2 regions of the Streptomyces sp. NBC_01622 genome follow, and region 1 is predicted to be linked to the other one. Evidence: riboswitches for the same ligand, from Rfam matches in the RefSeq annotation. Region 1 holds a riboswitch; the other holds the start of a gene.
The links. A riboswitch is a leader RNA that binds a small molecule or an ion and turns the genes downstream of it on or off. The one in region 1 is predicted to bind cobalamin.
Positions count from the first base shown of each region.

Region 2: another riboswitch for cobalamin. It lies ahead of OH768_RS18005 (ribonucleoside-diphosphate reductase subunit alpha); the one in region 1 lies ahead of OH768_RS40085 (cobalamin biosynthesis protein).

Region 1 covers NZ_CP109293.1:8,652,690-8,660,159, reverse strand. The annotation lists gene OH768_RS40105 (class II aldolase/adducin family protein) at 1-330, opposite strand, end outside; partial or broken gene OH768_RS40100 (lysozyme) at 527-1,300, shown strand; gene OH768_RS40095 (anion permease) at 1,399-2,658, shown strand; gene OH768_RS40090 (hypothetical protein) at 2,695-2,916, shown strand; cobalamin riboswitch at 3,050-3,192, shown strand; gene OH768_RS40085 (cobalamin biosynthesis protein) at 3,292-4,233, shown strand; gene OH768_RS40080 (cobyric acid synthase) at 4,230-5,741, shown strand; gene cobN (cobaltochelatase subunit CobN) at 5,738-7,470, shown strand, end outside.
Region 2 covers NZ_CP109293.1:4,030,383-4,037,852, reverse strand. The annotation lists gene OH768_RS18005 (ribonucleoside-diphosphate reductase subunit alpha) at 1-2,169, opposite strand, end outside; cobalamin riboswitch at 2,292-2,423, opposite strand; gene OH768_RS18000 (GNAT family N-acetyltransferase) at 2,469-2,975, opposite strand; gene OH768_RS17995 (hypothetical protein) at 3,470-4,420, shown strand; gene OH768_RS17990 (hypothetical protein) at 4,513-5,691, shown strand; gene mctP (monocarboxylate uptake permease MctP) at 6,080-7,470, opposite strand, start outside.

The DNA of each region.
Region 1 (7,470 bases):
GGCGAGATGCATGGGCAGTTCGCTCGTCGGGAGGAGGGTGCCGAGGACCTGTCGGCCCTCGATGTCGACGCCGACGGTGTCGTCGGGTGTGAGCCGGTCGTAAGGGACGCCCGAGGGTGTGACCAGGACGATGTCGCCGACGCGCACCGAGACGTTCCCGGAGGTGCCGACCACCAGGCCGTCGGACACCGTCCGGCGGGCCGTTACGACGAGTTCGTCCCAGGCGTGCGCCTCCTCAGGGCGCACACGCCTCCGCCACGGCTCCCCCACAGCCTGTGCGCCCTCCCCGACATCCCGTCCGCCCCGCTCGTCCCGCCGCCGCTCAGCCATGCCGCGATCCTGCCAGCCGGTTCCCCAACACGCGCTCGGGCGAGGGCACTTTAAGCCGGAAGCCGCACATCCGAAAGAGTACATATGGGCACGTAACGCCCACTCAAGCCGCTTGGCCGGAGACCGATCGGCATCGACAGATCCTCCAATGGCCTCTGGGGGATTTGTCGTGCACGCCGCCATTCCCGGGGGAAACATGGCCCGTGATCGCAAACCGTCCCGCCGTCGCACGCACCACGGCACCCGTCACCGCGCCCGCCTCACCGCGGCCTCCGTGACCGCGCTCGCCGTCGCCGGAGTCGCACTCGTCGAGATCCCGGCCGCCGCCGCGAGCCCCGCCAAGGGCCACGACGTCTCCTCGCACCAGAAGAACGTCGACTGGCCGAGCGCGAAGGCGCAGGGCGCCACCTTCGTCTACGTCAAGGCGACCGAGTCCACCAACTACGTCAGCCCCTACTTCGGCCGGCAGTACAACGGCGCCCGCGCCGCCGGCATCATCCGGGGCGCCTACCACTTCGCGCTCCCGGACAAGTCGTCGGGCGCGGCCCAGGCCGGCTACTTCGTGGCGCACGGCGGCGGCTGGAGGGCGGACGGCTGGACGCTGCCGCCGGCGCTCGACATCGAATACAACCCGTACGACAAGAAGCACGGCTGCTACGGCCTGAGCAAGGCGAAGACGGTCGGCTGGATCAAGGCCTTCAGCGCCGAGGTGAGGCGCGAGACGGGCCGCCGCCCGGTGATCTACACGACCGCCCACTGATGGAACACCTGCACGGGCAGCAGCACCGCCCTGGCCTCGACACACGCGCTGTGGATCGCCCGCCACGAGTCGGCGGACGCGGGCTCACTGCCCGCCGGCTGGTCGTACTGGACCTTCTGGCAGTACGACAACAGCGGCAGCCTGCCGGGGGATCAGAATCTCTTCAACGGGTCCTTGAGCCAACTGAAGAAGTTCGCCAGGGGTTACTAGGCTGTACAGACACTTCAGAGACCCCCTCAGTTCATCTTCCGTTCATTCAGGTTGCCTACGGTCAACGCGCCAACGACCTCGAACGATTGCCTGGGTAAATGGAAAGCTTCTCGCTGATTCTCGCGATTGTGGTGGTCACCGCACTCGCGTTCGATTTCACGAACGGTTTCCACGACACCGCCAACGCGATGGCCACCACCATCTCGACCGGTGCGCTCAAGCCCAAGGTCGCGGTGGCCATGTCGGCCACCCTCAACCTGGTGGGCGCTTTTCTCTCCGTAGAGGTCGCCAACACGATCTCCAAGGGTCTTGTCGACGAGAGCGGCATCCGTCCCGAGGTCATCTTCGCCGCCCTGGTCGGCGCGATCCTCTGGAACCTGGTGACCTGGCTCGTCGGCCTGCCGTCCAGTTCCTCGCACGCCCTCATGGGCGGTCTGATCGGCGCCACCATCGCCTCGGCCGGCACCGGCGCGGTCCACGGCGACGTCCTGGTCACCAAGGTGCTGCTGCCCGCGGTCGCCGCCCCGATCGTCGCGGGCGTCGCGGCGATGCTGGCCACCAGGTTCTCGTACGCGCTCAGCCGGAACTCGGACGGCAAGGCCGCCGACAAGGGCTTCCGCGTCGGCCAGATCGCCTCGGCCGGCCTGGTCTCGCTGGCCCACGGCACGAACGACGCGCAGAAGACGATGGGCATCATCACCCTCGCCCTGATCGCCGGCGGCTCCATCGCCCCCGACTCGGACCCGCCCACCTGGGTCATCCTCTCCGCGGGCCTCGCCATCGCGATGGGCACCTACATTGGCGGCTGGCGCATCATCCGCACCATGGGCAAGGGCCTGACCGACCTCCGGCCGCAGCAGGGCTTCGCCGCCCAGACCAGCGCCGCCGCGGTCATCCTGGCCTCCTCGCACATCGGCTTCTCCCTCTCCACCACGCACGCCGTCTCCGGTTCCGTGATGGGTGCGGGCCTGGGCCGCAAGGGCGGGGTCGTCCGCTGGTCGACCGCCACCCGGATGTTCGTCGCCTGGGGTCTGACGCTGCCGGCCGCCGCGCTGGTCGGCGCGCTCGCCGAGTCGGTGACCGACCTCGGCGACTGGGGCACCGCGCTGGTGGCCGTCTTCCTGATCGCCTCCAGCACCGCGATCTGGATCGTGTCCCGCCGCCAGGTGGTCGACGCCTCGAACGTCAACGAGTTCGAGGAGCCGGCCGGCGTGGTCACCGCCGCGATCGCCGCCGTCACCCCGCCCCCGTCGGTCGCCCTCTCCGAGGGCCTCACGGCGACGATCCCCTCGCCGCCCGTGACCCCGGCCCCCGTCGTGAAGTCCGACCCGGCGACCCCGCCGGCCGCCGCGGTCTGAGCCCGAGCACCCGGTCATCAAGAAGGAAGTAGAAGCATGCACATCGACTGGGCAGCCCTCGGCTCCGTCTTCGGCGTCAGCCTCGTGGTCACCGTCGCCCTGGTGGCCGTCTTCACCCTCGGCATCACCGCCCTCTCGCGCCGCGAACGGGCCACCGTCCAGGGCGACTCCGCGAACCTCGCCCTGACCGGCGCCTACGCCTGCTTCGCGGCCTGCGCGGCGGCGGTGGCGTACGGGATCTACATCATCGTGGCCTGACCGGCCGCCAGTTGGACCGAGCGTGGGGTGCGGGACGGATCACCGTCCCGCACCCCACGCTCGCGTGCTCCTTCGACGACCCGCGTGTGGGCATCAGCACACTCCTCCCCCGCAGGTCAACAGCAAGTTGACGCCCCTTCCAACCCCGTGGTGGACTGCCGGAGCCATGTACGGCGGCAGGAGAGGAAGCCGGTGCGAATCCGGCGCGGTCCCGCCACTGTCACCGGGGTAGACAACCCCGGGAGCCAGGAACTCTCACCGCCGGTCTCGTCGAACCAGGGCGTGGACACCCTGAGTGAGGACATATCGCCATGCTCGGCTGCCGTTCGAGGTCCCGTACCAGCGCAGTGTCCGACTCAGCGACCGGCTGAGCCGATGCGTGCCGATCGCGTCTTCGCGTACGGCGCCGCCGCCGGACTTCTCGGCGACCACCTGCTCGGCGATCCCCGCCGCGGGCATCCGGTCGCCGCGTTCGGCCGCGCCGCCGGTGCCGTGGAACAGCTCCTGTGGCGCGACCACCGAGGCTGGGGCGCCCTGCACACCGCCGTGTGCGTGGGCGCCACCGTCTCTCTCGCCGCCGTAGCGACTTCGGCCCTACGACCGTCCCGTACGGCCTCTGCCGCCCTCACCGCCGCCGCCACCTGGGCGGTCGTCGGCGGGACCTCCCTCGCGCGCGAGGCCGGGGTCATCGGGCGGGCACTGGAGGCCGGTGACATCGAGGCCGCGCGGGCACGCCTGCCGCACCTCTGCGGCCGGGACCCGCAGGCCCTCGACGCCGACGGCATCGCCCGGGCCGTCGTCGAGTCCGTCGCCGAGAACACCTCCGACGCGGTGGTGGGCGCCCTGGTGTGGGGCGGCATCGCGGGTGTCCCGGGTCTGCTCGGCTTCCGGGCCGTGAACACCCTGGACGCCATGGTCGGCCACAAGTCGGCCAAGTACCGCCGCTACGGCTGGGCTTCGGCCCGCCTCGACGACCTCGCCGGCTGGCCGGGCGCCCGCCTCACCGCCGTCCTCGCGACCGTCGCGGGCGGCGACCCGCGCGGAGCGGTGCGCGCCTGGCGCACCGACGCCCCCAAGCACCCGAGCCCCAACGCCGGTCCCGTGGAGGCCTCCTTCGCGGGCGCACTCGGCGTGCGACTGGGCGGGACGCTCTCCTACGGCGGCCGGGTCGAGCACCGGCCCGTGCTGAACGGTGCCGGACGCGCCGTCGCCGTACCGGACATCGATCGGGCCGTACGGCTGTCCCGGCGCGTCGGCTGGCTCGCGCTCGGGGTCAGTGTCGCCGGCCGGCTGCTGGTGAAGGGACGGAAGTCATGAGCGGCGGCGGGCTGTTGGTCGCGGGCACCACCTCGGACGCCGGGAAGAGCGTCGTCACCGCCGGGATCTGCCGGTGGCTGGTGCGGCAGGGCGTGAAGGTCGCGCCGTTCAAGGCGCAGAACATGTCCCTCAACTCGTTCGTCACGCGCGAAGGTGCCGAGATCGGGCGGGCGCAGGCCATGCAGGCGCAGGCCTGCCGCATCGAGCCGACCGCGCTGATGAATCCCGTCCTCCTCAAGCCGGGCGGCGACCGCACCAGTCAGGTCGTGCTCATGGGCAAGCCTGTTGGTGAGATGAGCGCGCGCGGCTATCACGGCGGGCGGCAGGAGCAGTTGCTCGGCACCGTGCTGGACTGTCTCGCCGAGTTGCGGGGCACGTATGACGCGGTGATCTGTGAGGGGGCCGGCAGTCCAGCCGAGATCAATCTGCGGCGGACCGACATCGTGAACATGGGCATCGCACGCAACGCACAGCTGCCCGTGCTCGTGGTCGGCGACATCGACCGCGGCGGCGTCTTCGCCTCCTTCTTCGGAACCGTGGCGCTGCTGTCGCCGGAGGATCAGGCGTTCGTCGCCGGGTTCCTCGTCAACAAGTTCCGGGGCGATGTGTCGCTCCTGGAGCCGGGGTTGGAGATGCTGTACGGCCTCACCGGACGGCGGACGTACGGCGTGCTGCCGTTCCAGCACGGGCTCGGGATCGACGAGGAGGACGGGCTGCACATCTCGCTGCGCGGGACCGTCCGCGAGTCGAACACCGCGCCGCCGGCCGGCGAGGACGTGCTGCGGGTCGCGGTCTGCGCGATCCCCCTCATGTCCAACTTCACGGACGTGGACGCGCTGGCCGCCGAACCGGGCGTCGTGGTGCGGTTCGTGGACCGGCCGGAGGAGTTGGCCGACGCCGACCTCGTCGTGATCCCGGGGACCCGGGGGACGGTGCAGGCGCTGGAGTGGCTGCGGGAGCGCGGCCTCGCCGACGCCCTCGTCCGCAGGGCCGCCGAACAGCGGCCGATTCTCGGCGTCTGCGGCGGCTTCCAGATCCTCGGCGAGCACATCGAGGACGAGGTCGAGAGCCGGCGGGGATCGGTCGACGGGCTCGGAGTACTCCCCCTGCGCGTGCGCTTCGCGCGCGAGAAGACCCTCACCCGACCCGTGGGCGAAGCCCTCGGCGAGCGGGTCGAAGGGTACGAGATCCATCACGGTGTCGCCCAACTCAGCGGCGGTGAGCCCTTCTTGGACGGCTGCCGGGTCGGCCAGACCTGGGGCACCCACTGGCACGGCTCGCTGGAGTCGGACGGGTTCCGGCGGGCGTTCCTGCGCAAGGTGGCCGCCGCGGCGGGCCGCCGGTTCGTGCCGGCCGCCGACACCTCGTTCGCCGCGCTGCGCGAGGAGCAGCTCGACCGGCTCGGCGACCTCATCGAACAGCACGCGGACACGGACGCGCTGTGGCGGCTCATCGAGTCCGGCGCGCCACAAGGACTGCCTTTCATTCCACCGGGAGCGCCCGCATGAGCACAGTGTTGTTGTTGTCGACCGCCGACACGGATCTGCTGGCGGCGCGTGCCTCCGGCGCCGGGTACCGGATCGGCAACCCGTCCCGCGTGGACGCCGGCGAGGAGCTGCCCGCGCTCATCGCGGGCTCGGACATCGCCGTCGTACGGCTGCTCGGCGGCAAGCGGGCCTGGGAGGACGGGCTCGCCGCGCTCAAGGCCTCGGGCATCCCGACCGTGCTGCTGGGCGGAGAGTCCGTCCCGGACGCCGAGTTGATGGCCGAGTCGTCGGTACCGGCCGGTGTGGTGGCCGAGGCGCTGCGCTATCTCGTCGAGGGCGGTCCTGACAACCTCACCGAACTCGCCCGCTTCCTCTCCGACACCGTGCTGCTCACGGGCGAGGGCTTCGAAGCGCCGCAGAAGATGCCCGAGTTCGGCGTCCACGGCGAGCGTGCCTTCGTCGAGGGCCGCCCGACCGTCGGCGTGCTCTTCTACCGGGCACATCACCTCTCCGGCAACACCGCCTTCGTCGACACCCTGTGCGACCGGATCGAGGCGAAGGGCGCCAACGCCCTTGCCGTGTACTGCGGTTCGCTGCGCGGTGCCGACTCCCGGCTGTACGAGATCCTCGGCAAGGCGGACGCGCTGATCGCCACCGTCCTCGCCGCGGGCGGTACGCACGCCTCGCAGGCCTCGGCCGGCGGCGACGAGGAGGCCTGGGACATCGGCGCGCTCGCCGACCTCAACGTGCCCGTGCTGCAAGGACTTTGCCTTACGTCGTCCAGGGCCGCCTGGGACGAGTCCGACGCCGCCCTCTCCCCCATGGACGCGGCGATGCAGGTCGCGATCCCCGAGTTCGACGGCCGGCTGATCACGGTCCCCTTCTCCTTCAAGGAGCGGGTCGACGACGATGGAGCCGACGTCCCGGTCTACGTCGCCGACCCCGAGCGGGCCGCGCGGGTGGCCGGAATCGCGGTACGGCACGCGAAGTTGAAGCACAAGCCGAACGCCGAGAAGAAGCTCGCGCTCGTCTTCACCGCCTACCCGACGAAGCACTCGCGGGTCGGCAACGCGGTCGGTCTTGACACGCCCGCTTCGGCGATCCGGGTGCTGGACGCGCTGCGGGACGCCGGGTACGGGGTCGACGAACACCCCGACAACGGGGACGAGTTGATCCACCGGCTCATCAACGCCGGTGGCCACGACGTCGAATGGCTCACCGAGGAGCAGTTGGCCGCCGCGCCCGCGCGGGTACCGCTCGCCGACTACCGGGCATGGTTCGACAAGCTCGAACCCGACCTCAGGCAGGGCATGTTGGACGCGTGGGGCGAGCCGCCGGGCAGCCTCTACGTCGACGGCGACGACATCGTGCTCGCGTCCCTCCAGTTCGGGAACGTCGTGGTCATGATCCAGCCGCCGCGCGGCTTCGGCGAGAACCCGATCGCGATCTACCACGACCCCGACATGCCGCCGTCGCACCACTACATGGCCGCCTACCGCTGGCTGGACAACAGCTTCGGCGCGGACGCGATCGTCCACATGGGCAAGCACGGCACCATGGAATGGCTGCCGGGCAAGGGACTTGGGCTCAGCAGCGGCTGCGCGCCCGACGCCGTACTCGGTGAACTCCCCCTGATCTACCCGTTCATCGTGAACGACCCGGGCGAGGGCACCCAGGCCAAGCGGCGCGGGCACGCCACGGTCGTCGACCACCTGGTGCCACCGATGGCGCGTGCCGACACGTACGGCGA
Region 2 (7,470 bases), 4.6 Mb from region 1:
GCGGGCGGCGGCCATGTCGATCAGGCCGCGCTGCGGGATCTCCCATGCTGTGCGGTACAGGGCGCGGACCTCGGCCGGGATCCAACTGAACGCCTGTACCGAGCCGTTGGCGTCCCGCAGCGCCTCCCGGGTGCGGGCGTCCCACACGCCGAGCTGCTTCAGCTCGTTCACCAGGTACGAGTTGACCTGGAGGAACTCACCGGACAGCGTCTCGCGCTTGAAGAGGTTGGAGACCTGCGGCTCGATGCACTCGTACACGCCCGCGATGGAGGCGATGGTGGCCGTGGGGGCGATCGCCAGCAACAGGCTGTTGCGCATGCCGACTTGGGCGATACGTTCCCGCAGCGCCGTCCAGCGCTCCGGCCAGGTCAGCTCCACGTCGTAGTGGTCGGGGTGCAGAACACCCTTCGCCGTACGGGTCTTCTCCCAGGCCGGCAGCGGGCCGTTGCGCTCGGCGAGGTCGGCGGAGGCCTCGTACGCGGCGAGCATGATGCGCTCGGCGATACGGGTGGAGAGGGCCTGTGCCTGCGGGGAGTCGAAGGGGACGCGCAGCTTGAAGAAGACGTCCTGGAGGCCCATCGCACCCAGGCCGACCGGGCGCCAGCGCGCGTTGGAACGGCCCGCCTGCTCGGTCGGGTAGAAGTTGATGTCGACCACGCGGTCGAGGAAGGTGACGGCGGTGCGAACGGTCTCGTCCAGCCGCTCCCAGTCGATGTCACCGTCGACCACGAAGGCGCCCAGGTTCACCGAACCCAGGTTGCAGACCGCCGTCTCGCCGTCGTCCGTGACCTCCAGGATCTCGGTGCAGAGGTTCGAGGAGTGGACGGTGTGGCCCGGCTCGGCCGTCTGGTTGGCGGTGCGGTTGGCCGCGTCCTTGAAGGTCATCCAGCCGTTGCCGGTCTGCGCGAGGGTGCGCATCATGCGGCCGTAGAGGTCACGGGCCGGGATGGTCTTCTTCGCGAGGCCTTGTTTTTCGGCCTCGCGGTACGCGGCGTCGAACTCCGCGCCCCACAGGTCGACCAGCTCCGGTACGTCGGCCGGCGAGAACAGCGACCAGACGCCGTCCTCGTTCACCCGGCGCATGAACTCGTCCGGGATCCAGTGCGCCAGGTTCAGGTTGTGCGTACGCCGGGCGTCCTCACCGGTGTTGTCCCGCAGCTCCAGGAACTCCTCGATGTCGGAGTGCCAGGTCTCCAGGTACACCGCGGCGGCACCCTTGCGCCGGCCGCCCTGGTTCACCGCGGCGACCGAGGCGTCCAGCGTCTTCAGGAACGGGACGATGCCGTTGGAGTGCCCGTTCGTGCCCCGGATCAGCGAACCGCGGCTGCGGATACGGGAGTACGAAAGACCGATGCCGCCGGCGTGCTTCGAGAGGCGGGCGACCTGGTGGTAGCGGTCGTAGATGGAGTCCAGCTCGTCCAGCGGGGAGTCGAGGAGGTAGCAGGACGACATCTGGGGGTGCCGGGTGCCGGAGTTGAAGAGGGTGGGGGAGGAGGGGAGGTAGTCGAGGCGGCTCATCAGGCGGTACAGCGCGGCGACTTCGTCGAGTGCGCGGGTCGAGTCGTCCTCGGCCAGACCGCTCGCCACCCGCAGCATGAAGTGCTGGGGCGTCTCGATGACCTTGCGGGTGATCGGGTGCCGCAGGAGGTAGCGGCTGTGCAGCGTACGGAGCCCGAAGTAGCCGAAGCGGTCGTCGGCGCCCTCATCGAAGGAGGCGGCGATCAGCGCGTCGAGGCGGGTCGCGTGCAGCGTCACGAACTCGGCGGTGCGGTCGGCGATCAGGCCCTCGCGGTGGCCCACGGCGACGGACTCGGTGAAGGTCGTCACGCCCTGGGAGGCGGCCTCCGCGGCGATACTGACCGTCAGCAGCCGGGCGGCGAGCCGGGAGTAGACCGGGTCTTCGGAGATGAGGCCGGCGGCGGCCTCCGTGGCCAGTTCGCGCAGTTCCGTCTCGTCCGCGTGGGCGGACCGGCCGCGCAGTGTGGCGGCGGCGACCCGGCCGGGGTCGGCGTCGGGAAGGTCGGCGGTCAGCTCGGTCAGGGTCCGCAGGATCGCGGCACCGGGACCGTCGGCACCGGGAACGGCCGTTCCGGGAACGCCGGTTACGGACGCTGCGTTCGCCTCGTTCGCCTGGGTCGCTGATGCCGGCTCTGCTGGCGCGATGGTCACGGTGGGGCTCTCCCTCGCTCGGCACGGGGCCTTGCGGAGGGCAGGCGGCAGCTCACGAGCGCACGGGGCGTCGCGTCCACCGGCCCACTCCACGAGGCCCGGACGTCATGCGCCCTGGCCGGGTGGCTGGGCGCGCCGTCGGCAGGTCCTCGGACTGACCAGGCGTGCGTATGCACGCAAGTACACCGTTGCGGGACAGTTCCGGATTCGCACCGGATTCCCCTGCGGCGACAGCGAGCATGAGCATACATCTTGTGCCGGGCTGTCGTGGCAACCCCAGATGTAGTGTCGCGGCTGTTTCAGAGCGTCAACTCATAGGTGAGGAGAGTGATGTCGTCGAGCTCCGGCAGGGGATTCCAGTCCCGGTCCGGGGTGCGGGTGAACCCGAGGCGTCCGTAGATGCGGTGGGCCGCGTGCATGGTGCCTTGGGTCGACAGGACTACGGCTGTGCAGCCCGCCGTGGCCCGGGCGCGGTCGACGCAGGCGCGGACCAGGGCCTCGCCGGCGCCCTTGCCGCGGGCCTCGCGGGCGACCGCCAGCATCCGGATCTCGGCCTCGCCGGGTTGTGCGATGTCGGCCATGGGGCCGCCGGACGGGACGAAGGTCACTCCGCCGAGGAGGTGGTCGTCGTCGACGGCTACGAGTACGTCGGCTGCGGCGGCTCGTTCTGCCACGGCTCTCAACTCGTCGAGGTATGCGTCGCTTTCGCCGAAGTCGAGGAGGCCGTCCTGGAGGTAGGCCTGGGCTGTGATCTCACCCAGGCCGTCGTACTCGCCGGGGGCCGCCTGCCTGATCACGATGTCCATGGCTTCGAGTCTGCCCGACGGCCGAGTCGCGGGGTGTCCCGGGAGTGATTCCATGGAAAGAGGTGCCGGTGCCCGCGTGGTCCTCTGTCCCGAGAATCGCTCTCGGAGGGAGAACGCATGATGACCAGGGTCGTCCGTCACCCGCCTGGCAGGGAGCGACTGCGCGATGCACCGATGGCGACGCTGGATCTGCGCCGGGCCGGGGTCCGGGTCAGACGGTTCCTCCTCGGTCACTGGCACACCCTGACGATCCGTCTGGAGGCGCGCCGCGGCACAACGCGCCCAAAGAAGTGGTGCAGGTGGGTCTCGTACACGAACGTCACCAGGGCTGTCTGGCTGGCTGCCGCGCTCGTGGTGCTCGTGTGGTGTGCGGAGGGCCTGTACATCCTCATCAAGCATCACTCGACCAGTTTCGAGAAGTGGCGGCAGGGCAACGAAGGGTTCGACGCCCTTCTCCGTTTCGTCGGCCCTATCTCCTCGTCGGGGGTGTCGGGGTGGGGAAGACCGCCGTCCTGGTGCGGCTCACCGAACTGCTCGCCCGGCAGAACGCGGTGCCCGTGCCGGTCCGGTTGAGGGACGCGGACGACGGGGCCGACCTGAACTTCGAGCGCATGGCGAAGCAGCGCTTCGTCGAGGAGTCGCCCATGGGCATCCTCGCGCGCAGCAAGACCGAGCGGGTGTGGCAGCAACTGCTCGCCGACGACAAGCCGGTGGTCATCGCCGACGGTCTGGAGGAGGCCCTCCTCAACGAGAACCTCCAGCAGAACCGGGAGAACATCATCCGCCGGGCCATCGAGCGTGCCCACGAGGAGAAGCTGCCCCTGGTCATCGCCTCCCGGCCGCACAGTCCGCTGGAGAGCACCCTCGCCGCGATCGTGGAGCTGGACCCGCTGAGCGAGGAGGAGGCGCTGTACTTCGTGGAGGCGCGGGTCCCGGACACGGACGAGCGGCGCGTGGACTGGATCGTGGAGACGGCGGAGGTCACCGAGTCGCCGATCTACCTGCAGATCGCCCGTGAACCGCACCGGCACGGCGCCCTGGAACGCGACGGTGCGCGGGGCGACGCACAGCGGCTGGACACGCGGAGCTGGGACCGCAGCAGCGCCGCGACGCCCTCGAAGTGGTCTCCGCCCTGGCCTGCATCGGGCTGCTCCAGGACAAACTGGAGGTGGGCTTCGCGGATGGCACACCCTCTGCGACCGGCTCAGTCACGAGGAGGGCAGGCTGCTGCGCGAGGGCAATCTGGGCCAGTGTCACGCCGCGCTGGCGCGCTTCGCGGGGTACGCGAACAGGCTCGGGCCGGTGGAGGGTTTCGAGAAGCGGGTCCGTTTCCCGCACAGCATCTTCCAGGCCTACTTCGGCTTCCGCGCACTGACCGACCTCGGGGAGCGGGAGGTCGGGGCGCTGGTCGAGCAGGCACTGCAGCCGCCCGGCCCCAGCCGTGAACTGCTCATCGCCCTGGTCCTGCTGTCCCGTCGGCGCGCGGGGGCGAGGGAGGCAGCGTCCGGGCCGAGGCGAAGAAGGAGATGAAGGAGCTGTGGCGGCAGGTCCCCGTGAGCGGGCTCAGCCTGGCCCAACGGCTGCGAAACGGCGACTGCTCAAGCGGCTCGGGGCGGCGCTGCGCTCGGTGTCGGGCAGGATCGACACCACTCCGCTGTACTACCAGCTCTTCCGGATGGGCATCGAGGAGCCCTCCTCCTCGGTGCGCCTGGCCGCGGCGCAGGAGATCGGCAGCGGCGGCAACGAGGCGTTCGCGGTGATCCGCGAACGGATCGGCCTGAACAGCGATCCCGTGCAGGAGTACAACGACAGGGTCGGCGAGCTGAGGCTGTGGAAGCGGCGGCAGTTCGAGACGTGGGCCAGGAGGATGGCGGGTGCGAGGACCGATCGCCCGCCTTCGCGCGCCACGTTGTCCGAGCGCATCGACCGTCTGCAACACGAACGGCAGGACCTCAACCAGGAGTACCGGCGGCGACGGGTCGCCCTGTTCCGGGAGTTCGTGATGCGGGCCTGGATGATCCCCATGCTCCTGGGCTCCGTCGACGACGCCCACCGTGACGAGGCCCGGGAACGACTCACGAAGTGGCTGCGCCACCTCGACCCGAAGTTCACGGGCGGCGCCCCCGACCTGCCACTGGCCCTTGAGGCCGTGCTGGCCCAGGGCTTCAAGTACGTGGCCAACCGGCGTAAACGCCATCCGCACGCGTACCCGCGCGGTCGCGCCGATCTCATGCGGCAGGCGGAGAAGGTGTTGCAGCAGTCCCGGTGGGAGCTGCCGGACAGGGTGGGCCACCACCATGACCACGCGAACCACGACGACACCGTGACGGGCCCGGAAGGCGACGGCCACGGGGTGCACGAACTCTCCGAGGCGATCGGCGGGATGACCGCCGTACAGACCGTGGAGCGCTGGCTGTCGATGGCGGGCACCGTGAGCGGGGCGCCCGGACGGTCGAACGCGAACGGTGCCCGGCCCGGCGGCCCCTACATCCCTTCGTCGCCGAGGCGGCCGATCTGGTGGCCCTCGCGCTGGAGACCGGGCAGCCCGAGCGGTACCTGTGGATCGACGAGAAGGGCGCCACCGACACCATCGGCTCCCGCACCCGTTACCCAGGGGGATATCGCCGGTGCAACCTGTGGATCCCGCCGTCGGCCGGCTGGAGCAGCCTGGACGCGCGGGCCCAGCACCTCGTCGCCGACGTCCTGGTCATGCTGAACCTCGTCGAGCGCGACGGGCATCCGGACGAGGTCGAGGAGCGGCTGGCTCGCGTGGAGCAGCCCGGCATGCCGCTCCCGCCGTGCATCCGCACGAACCGTGAGCCGCTGCGGCCGGACCTGCGGGCAGGTACCTCGGTCCCGCCCGCACCGGGCAGCACCTGTCTGCCCGGTGCAAGTTCCAGCTCTGCCCGTACCCGCCCCGGGGCTGTGTGCCCCGAGGCGAGATCCGCGAGCCGTTCTGCCGCCAGCAGCAGGCACTGTTGCCGGGGCGCGTGCGTCGCTGTCCGCCCAGGGCCCTGCGCAGGAAGACACCGCACTGGGTCAGCATGCGCGTCCGGGAGCTGGATAGCTTCTGGGAGGCGATGGCCGGGCGCACGCGCGACTGACTAGTGGGCTGCTCCCGCCGTCGCCGGCGGCAACTCCACCTCCACCCCGGGGTCCCCAGCATCCGCCGTGTAGTCCGCCGGGCTTGTCTCGTCGACGCCCTCTGGCGCCTTCAGGGCCTTCAGTACGAACGTCAGGACCACCGTCACCGCCACGTTCAGTACGAACGCCGTCAAGCCGATGTAGCCGATCTCGCCGATCCCCGGGATCTCCTTCGCGGAGCCGCCGAAGTGGGCCTGGGTGGGGGAGGCCACACCGTAGGCCGCGAGGGTGCCGTAGAGCATGCCGACTGCCCAGCCGGTGAGGAGGGCCCAGCGGTGGAACCAGCGGGTGAAGAGGCCGCCCACCAGGGACGGGAAGGTCTGGAGGATCCAGATGCCGCCCAGGAGCTGGAAGTTGATGGCGACTGTTTTGTCCATCGTCAGGACGAAGGCCAGGGCACCGACCTTCACCAGCAACGAGACCAGCTTGGAGACCTTGGTCTCTTGGGCGGGGGTCGCGTCCGGGTTGATGAAGTCCTTGTAGATGTTGCGGGTGAAGAGGTTCGCCGCCGCGATGGACATGATGGCGGCGGGGACCAGGGCTCCGATGCCGATCGCGGCGAAGGCCACGCCCGCGAACCAGTCCGGGAACATGTTCTCGAACAGCTGCGGGATCGCCAACTGCCCGTTGGTGACCTTGACTCCGGCCGCGATCGCCATGAAGCCGAGCAGGGCGAGCAGGCCCAGCATCAGTGAATACAGCGGCAGGATCGTGGTGTTGCGGCGGATCACGTTGCGGCTCTTGGAGGAGAGCGTCGCGGTGATCGAGTGGGGGTACATGAACAGGGCCAGTGCCGAGCCCAACGCGAGTGTGGCGTACGTCCATTGGCCCGCCGGTGCGGGTATGAGTCCGCCGGCCCCGGCCGCCTTGAACTTGGCGCCCGCCGCGCTGAAGATGTCGTCGAAGCCGCCGAGCTTGATCGGGATGTAGATGATCGCCACCGTGATCACGATGTATATCAGCCCGTCCTTCACGAACGCGATCAGCGCGGGGGCGCGCAGGCCGGACGAGTAGGTGTACGCGGCCAGCACGGCGAACGCGATCAGCAGCGGCAGGTCCTTCACGAACCAGTTGGAGCTGGCGCTGCCGCCCACGCCCATCACGTCCAACACGGCCTGGATGCCGACCAGTTGGAGCGCGATGTACGGCATGGTCGCGAGGATGCCGGTGACCGCCACCGCCAGCGAGAGGCTCTTCGAACCGAAGCGTCCGCGCACGAAGTCGGACGTCGTCACGTATCCGTGCTTGTGCGACACCGACCAGAGGCGGGGCAGGAACGTGAAGATCAGGGGGTACACCAGGATCGTGTACGGCACCGCGAAGAAGCCGGCCGCGCCCGCCGCGTAGACCG